2 linked regions of the Synechococcus elongatus PCC 11801 genome follow. The protein of the gene in region 1 binds, or shares a complex with, the protein of each later gene. Links are inferred from orthologs where the notes say so. Each region holds a gene or a part of one and is shown in the gene's direction. Other genes may lie near its edges.

Evidence for each region. The genes of interacting proteins can lie anywhere in the genome.
Region 2: the proteins of mnmE (region 1) and mnmG are in contact, whole or in part, in a solved structure (PDB 9HIP), measured with the Escherichia coli proteins. The link is inferred for Synechococcus elongatus PCC 11801 from one-to-one orthologs.

Annotation. Positions count from the first base shown.
Region 1 is NZ_CP030139.2:404,118-407,119, forward strand. The notes cover bases 23-2,952. They hold mnmE (tRNA uridine-5-carboxymethylaminomethyl(34) synthesis GTPase MnmE), read left to right. Parts: upstream 23-758; coding sequence 759-2,147; downstream 2,148-2,952. Other genes in these bases: DOP62_RS01930 (protein adenylyltransferase SelO), read left to right, coding at 23-288; DOP62_RS01935 (DUF2062 domain-containing protein), read right to left, coding at 224-730; DOP62_RS01945 (M14 family metallopeptidase), read right to left, coding at 2,155-2,952. In the rest of the region: more of DOP62_RS01930, read left to right, coding at 1-22; more of DOP62_RS01945, read right to left, coding at 2,953-3,002. UniProt on the Escherichia coli protein: Exhibits a very high intrinsic GTPase hydrolysis rate. Involved in the addition of a carboxymethylaminomethyl (cmnm) group at the wobble position (U34) of certain tRNAs, forming tRNA-cmnm(5)s(2)U34.
Region 2 is NZ_CP030139.2:1,689,683-1,692,718, reverse strand. The notes cover bases 62-3,025. They hold mnmG (tRNA uridine-5-carboxymethylaminomethyl(34) synthesis enzyme MnmG), read left to right. Parts: upstream 62-571; coding sequence 572-2,479; downstream 2,480-3,025. Other genes in these bases: DOP62_RS08275 (hypothetical protein), read left to right, coding at 2,503-3,025; DOP62_RS08285 (hypothetical protein), read left to right, coding at 62-525. Outside these bases: more of DOP62_RS08285, read left to right, coding at 1-61; more of DOP62_RS08275, read left to right, coding at 3,026-3,036. UniProt on the Escherichia coli protein: NAD-binding protein involved in the addition of a carboxymethylaminomethyl (cmnm) group at the wobble position (U34) of certain tRNAs, forming tRNA-cmnm(5)s(2)U34.

The DNA of each region.
Region 1 (3,002 bases):
GACTGGATCGCAACTAATCGCGAGACATTGCCAGAAGCCCAGTGGCAAGCTTGGCGCGATCGCTACCACCAAGTACTAACGCATCTACCCGAGTCGCAACTGCCGCTCATTCAGCAGCAGCTCGCCCAAGCCAATCCAGAGATTGCACCCATCCGGCCGGTGGTTGAATCCGTTTGGGACCCGATCGCAATCGATGACAACTGGGAGCCATTAGAAGCGCTGCTCAATCGCTGGCGGCACGACGTAACCGTCGCCGATGATGATGCCGGCGTGCCAAGTTCAAGCTGATCCAGTAGGCCGCAAAGCCTAGGGCGATTGCCACCAGCACACTCCCCAGCATGAGGGCGTGCAGGAAATCGCTGCCCAATTCCTGTAGGGATTGCCAAGAGCTCAGTTTTTCCAGAGTCAGCAGGCGGTTATCCGTGGGCAGAAACAATCGTCCCAGCTGGAAATTGAAGCTGAACAGCGGCAGATAGGTGAAGGGATTGCTAATCCAGGTGGCGGCGGCAGCCAGAACTTTGTTGCCCCGCAGCAAGGTGGCGAGACTGACCCCGATCAAAATTTGTAGTCCAAACAGCGGGAAACAGCCTGCAAACACGCCAAGGCCAATGCCTCGCGCCAGAGCTTTTGGGCAAGCTTCAAGGCGCAACGCTCGATAATACCAATAGCGGCAGCGGCGTTGCCAACGTTGCTGCCAAGTGTATCGACGCTGGCGGGCGGATAATAACACCGGAACCGTTGCTCCTCATTCAGCTCGCATGGTCGGTTTTTCGGGCGATACTATAGCCGCGATCGCCACTGCCATTGTTCCCCAACAGGGAAGCGTTGGCATTGTGCGGCTTTCGGGTGCAGCTGCGACCAGCATCGCTCGCCAGATTTTCCAGATTGCGGGCCAACAGCCCTGGGAAAGCCACCGCATTCTCTACGGTTATATCCGCGATCCCGAGTCGGGGGCGCTGATTGATGAAGCGCTGTTATTGCCAATGCTGACACCCCGCTCCTACACGCGGGAAGACGTGGTCGAGTTGCACTGCCACGGCGGTTTGATGCCAGTTCAGCAGACGCTGCAACTCTGTATTCGCGCTGGCGCAAGACTAGCGGAGCCAGGGGAATTTACCCTGCGAGCCTTTTTGAATGGCCGCTTGGATCTCAGTCAGGCCGAGAGCATTGCTGATTTGATCGCTGCCCAGTCGCCTCAAGCGGCACAGGCTGCACTGGGGAGCTTGCAGGGCAAGTTGGGGCACCCAATTCGCCAGCTCCGCGATCGCTGCTTGGACATTTTGGCGGAAGTCGAAGCCCGCATCGATTTCGAAGACGATCTACCACCCTTGGACTTGGAGGCGATCGCGGATCAATTAACGGCAGCAGGGGCTGAACTCCAAGCAATTCTGGCCACTGCCGATCGCGGGGAGCTACTGCGCACTGGCCTAAAGGTCGCGATCGTAGGACGGCCCAATGTCGGTAAATCCAGCTTGCTTAATGCTTGGAGTCGCTGCGATCGCGCCATCGTCACGGATCTGCCGGGTACTACCCGTGATTTGGTGGAATCGCAGCTGGTTGTCGGTGGGATTCCGGTGCAAGTCCTTGATACCGCTGGTATCCGCGAAACCAGCGATCAGGTCGAGCAAATTGGGGTCGAGCGATCGCGCCGAGCCGCTCAGTCAGCTGACCTAGTACTGCTGACGATCGATGCCAGCGTCGGTTGGACAGCAGCGGATCAAGTCATTCTCGAGGCTGTCGGCGATCGCCCCATCCTGTTAGTGATCAACAAACGCGATCGCCTTTCAGAAGCAGAACGCAACGCGATCGCCCTGCCACAGCAGGAGTTTAAAGCGATCGTTTGGACGGCAGCTGCTCAGCAACAAGGCATTGAGGATTTGGAAGCAGCGATTCTGGCAGCAGTCGGCACCGGCGACTTAACCAGCGCCAATTGGGATTGGGCCTTGAATCAACGGCAAGTTGCCGCCCTGACAGCTGCTCAAACTGCCCTGCGACGTGTTGAAGAAACTCTGCAAGCGCAGCTTCCCCTCGACTTTTGGACGATTGATCTCCGAGAAGCGATCGCGGCACTCGGTTCAATCACAGGCGAAGAGATCGCCGAATCGATGTTGGATTTAATCTTCAGCCGCTTTTGTATCGGCAAATAAGCGGAGGTCAGGGCAAAGTCAGCGATCGCTGCAGCTTACCAGCACGCGGATGACGGGCTTCCAGCGTGATCCCTTGACCACGATCGCCCCGAATAATCCACTCCGCCTTGGCGCGATCGCTGGTGGGATCAGCCTCAGGCATCACTCCTTTCTGCGCTCGCCCTTCCAACTGCCCCAACTCTTGCCGCGCTTTGCCCTGACAGAGTTCACTACCCTCCGGCAACTGTAATTCCGCCACCAGTGGATCAACCAAATGCCGCTCTAGGGCCTTTTGGCTGATGTAGGTCGGCAACCAACCACTATTTTGTAAGACCAATTTGACTTTATAGAGGCGATCGCCCAAGGCTTGAACCTCTGCGCTAATGACTTCGAGCTGCGGGGCAATTTGTAGCTGCCAAAGTAGCCACTGCGGGAAGCGATCGAGTTCTGCTTGCAGGAATTTTTGGGGTGGATTCCGCCAGGTATGTAAGTCATCCCAGCCGCCCAGTTCCACAGGCCCCAACTGCGGATGCTCAAAGGGATACCAATCAATAAAACCCTTACCCTCTAACTCGCGATCGTTCCAGTCAAGGAACTTCAAATCATCTTCAACCGGATGCTCTCGGAACCAATCAATCCAGTCATATTTCTCGATGCCGGCTGCTTTCTGCGGGCTCCAAATTTCAACGGTCCAAGCAAATAGCCCGAGATGGTCATAGGCCCAGTCATCAAAGACACCCGTTGTAATCTCTTTGGGGTCATAGCGAAAGTGATGATAAACCCCGATCGCTGGATAGCCCGTTTGCTCCTCACCCGCTTTTCCAATCACTTCATAGGTCCGCAGGTCTGCAACGGGGAACGTTTCATCCGGTTTGT
Region 2 (3,036 bases), 1.3 Mb from region 1 along the record:
GCAGGACCTATGGTTGCTGCCCTCCTGCAGCTTCAGCACCAAACCCCGGAGTTCAGTGATTTCTTCAAGGGCTTTCGGCGCTTTTGGCCCTTGGTCCTGACCAGCTTTTTAATCGGCTTCATTATCTTTATCGTCGTCTTCGTGATCGCGCTCGTGTTCGGGGCAGTCGCCTTTTTGCTCAATCAAGCTGGAACGCCAGTAGAAGGATTGGTGGGCATTGCGATCGTGGGTGTTTTGCTGGCGATCGCGGCTGCGACCTATATCGGCGTGAGCTATTTGTTCGTGACCCCGATCGTCCTCGATCGCCAGATTAGTGTGTTCAATGCGTTGGAGCTGAGCCGTCAAGTCATTGCCCCGCGTTGGTGGTCTGCCTTTGGCTTTCTAGTTTTGCTCAGTGCCATCAATGTCCTTGGTTTTCTCGCTTGCTGTGTGGGCCTGCTGGTCACGATTCCTGTGACGCTTTGCGCGATCGCGGTCGCCTATTCCGATCAGGTTGGCTTGGAGTCTGCATCTGCAGAGGTTTAGCGAACTGCTTTCTTAGAATGAGAAAGCTGACTTCTATTGCGATCGCGTGCCCCACTCTGAAGAATTCGACGTCATTGTTATTGGCGCGGGCCATGCTGGTTGTGAGGCAGCCTTGGCAGCGGCACGGCTGGGCTGTCAAACCCTATTGCTGACCCTCAACCTCGATCGCATTGGCTGGCAACCCTGCAACCCAGCGGTGGGTGGGCCAGCCAAATCGCAACTCGCCCATGAAGTCGATGCCTTAGGCGGCGAAATCGGCAAAATGGCCGATCGCACCTATCTGCAAAAGCGGGTGCTGAATGCCTCGCGGGGACCGGCTGTTTGGGCGTTACGGGCGCAAACCGACAAGCGCGAATACGCGGCAGTGATCAAGCAGGTGTTGGAGCAGCAACCAAACCTGCGCCTACGCGAAGGCATGGTCACGGATCTGCTGATTGGGTCAAATGACGAAGTCCAAGGTGTAGAAACCTACTTTGGCTCTACATTCCGTGCTAAGGCAGTGATTCTGACCACGGGCACTTTCCTCGGGGGCTGCATTTGGGTTGGCAACAAGTCGATGCCTGCCGGTCGGGCTGGTGAATTTGCTGCGGTTGGCCTGACAGAAACACTGCAGCGACTGGGCTTTGAAACCGATCGCCTCAAAACGGGAACGCCTGCCCGCGTCGATAAGCGATCGGTGGACTACAGCCGCTTGGAACCCCAACCAGGGGATGCAGAAGTTCGCTGGTTCAGCTTCGATCCCGAAGCGTGGGTGGAGCGTGAGCAACTGCCCTGCTATTTGACTCGTACGACTGCTGAAACTCACAAATTAATCCGCGACAACCTGCACCTGACACCGGTTTATGGTGGCTATATCGATGCCAAAGGGCCGCGCTATTGCCCCAGCATCGAAGACAAAATTGTTCGTTTTGCCGATAAAGAATCCCACCAAATCTTTATTGAGCCGGAAGGCCGCGATATTCCCGAGCTGTACATCCAAGGCTTCTCGACCGGACTGCCAGAGGATTTGCAGCTAGCGTTGCTGCAAACGCTGCCGGGGCTAGAAGACTGCGTGATGCTGCGCCCTGCCTACGCGGTTGAGTATGACTACTTGCCGGCGACTCAGTGCCTGCCGACCTTGATGACGCGGCGGGTCGAAGGACTGTTCAGCGCGGGTCAACTCAACGGCACCACAGGCTATGAGGAAGCGGCTGCTCAAGGCATTGTGGCGGGGATTAATGCTGCTCGCTTTGTGCGCAATCAGGATGCGATCGTCTTCCCACGGGAAGGCAGCTACATCGGTACCTTGATCGATGACCTTTGCACAAAGGATCTGCGCGAACCCTATCGAGTGCTGACCAGCCGCAGTGAATATCGGCTGCTGCTGCGGGCAGACAATGCCGATCAGCGCATGACGCCACTGGGTCGCGAAATTGGCCTGATCGACGATCGCCGCTGGGCGCTGTTTGAGCAAAAACAAGCTCGGATTGCAGCGGAGAAAACCCGCCTCAATCAACAGCGGGTTAAAGAGCATGACCCCGTGGGACAGGCGATCGCGCAGCAAACTCAAGCCCCTATCAAAGGTTCAGCCACGCTGGCAGAGCTGTTACGCCGCCCCAACTTCCACTACGCCGATTTAGAAGCGCACGGACTCGGGGATCCAAGTTTGGCGATCGCTGAAAAAGAAGGGGCTGAAATTGCGATCAAGTACGCCGGTTACCTACAACGCCAGCAAGCCCAAGTGGATCAAGTGGTGCGCCAGAGCCAACGGGCGCTGCCAGTCGATCTGGACTACAACGCTATTACCTCGATGCGTTTAGAGGCACGGGAAAAACTAGCGCGATTCCGGCCACTGACCTTGGGACAGGCCAGTCGGATTGGCGGCGTCAATCCTGCCGATATCAACGCGCTGCTGATTTGGTTAGAGGTTCAAGAGCGTCAACGCAGCCAAGTTGAGACTGCCTTGGTACGATAAGGCCGACTTGATTGCAGAGTGCCATGACTGCTGGGCAGCCGACAGAACCAACAGAGGCCAAAACGGTCACTGCCGTACCGGTGCTGCCAACCGATTTGGAGGCGACGGTCGATCAGACGATCGATGCGGTTTTTGAACGGCTGGGCTTGAACAGTGAGCAGCGTAATCTCTGGCTGACTTCACGCACAGCCAGCCCGACATTGGTGGTCTATGCGCCGCCGCCTGTCCCGCCTGCGACGGTGATGACTCAGCCTGAAGAAGACGCGAGTCGCGATCGCTGGCGGTTAGCCTTTGCTGCGTTTGCCCTCTTAGTAGCCGCCGGCTTGAGTTTTTGGAATCTGCGGCAGTGGCAACAACAAACGGCTCAAGTGGCCTCAGGTGAAAATCAAGAGTTTGCTACTTACCTCAGTCGCAGCTTGGATTTACTGGACGCTGATCCCACCTCGGAAACGGCGACAGCTGCCAATCCTGCTGCCTCTGTACCGTCCTTGGCTGGTCTCTTGCCCCCACCCCCGCCCAGTGGTGTGACAGGGACTTTGCCTCCGCCTGCCCCCTTA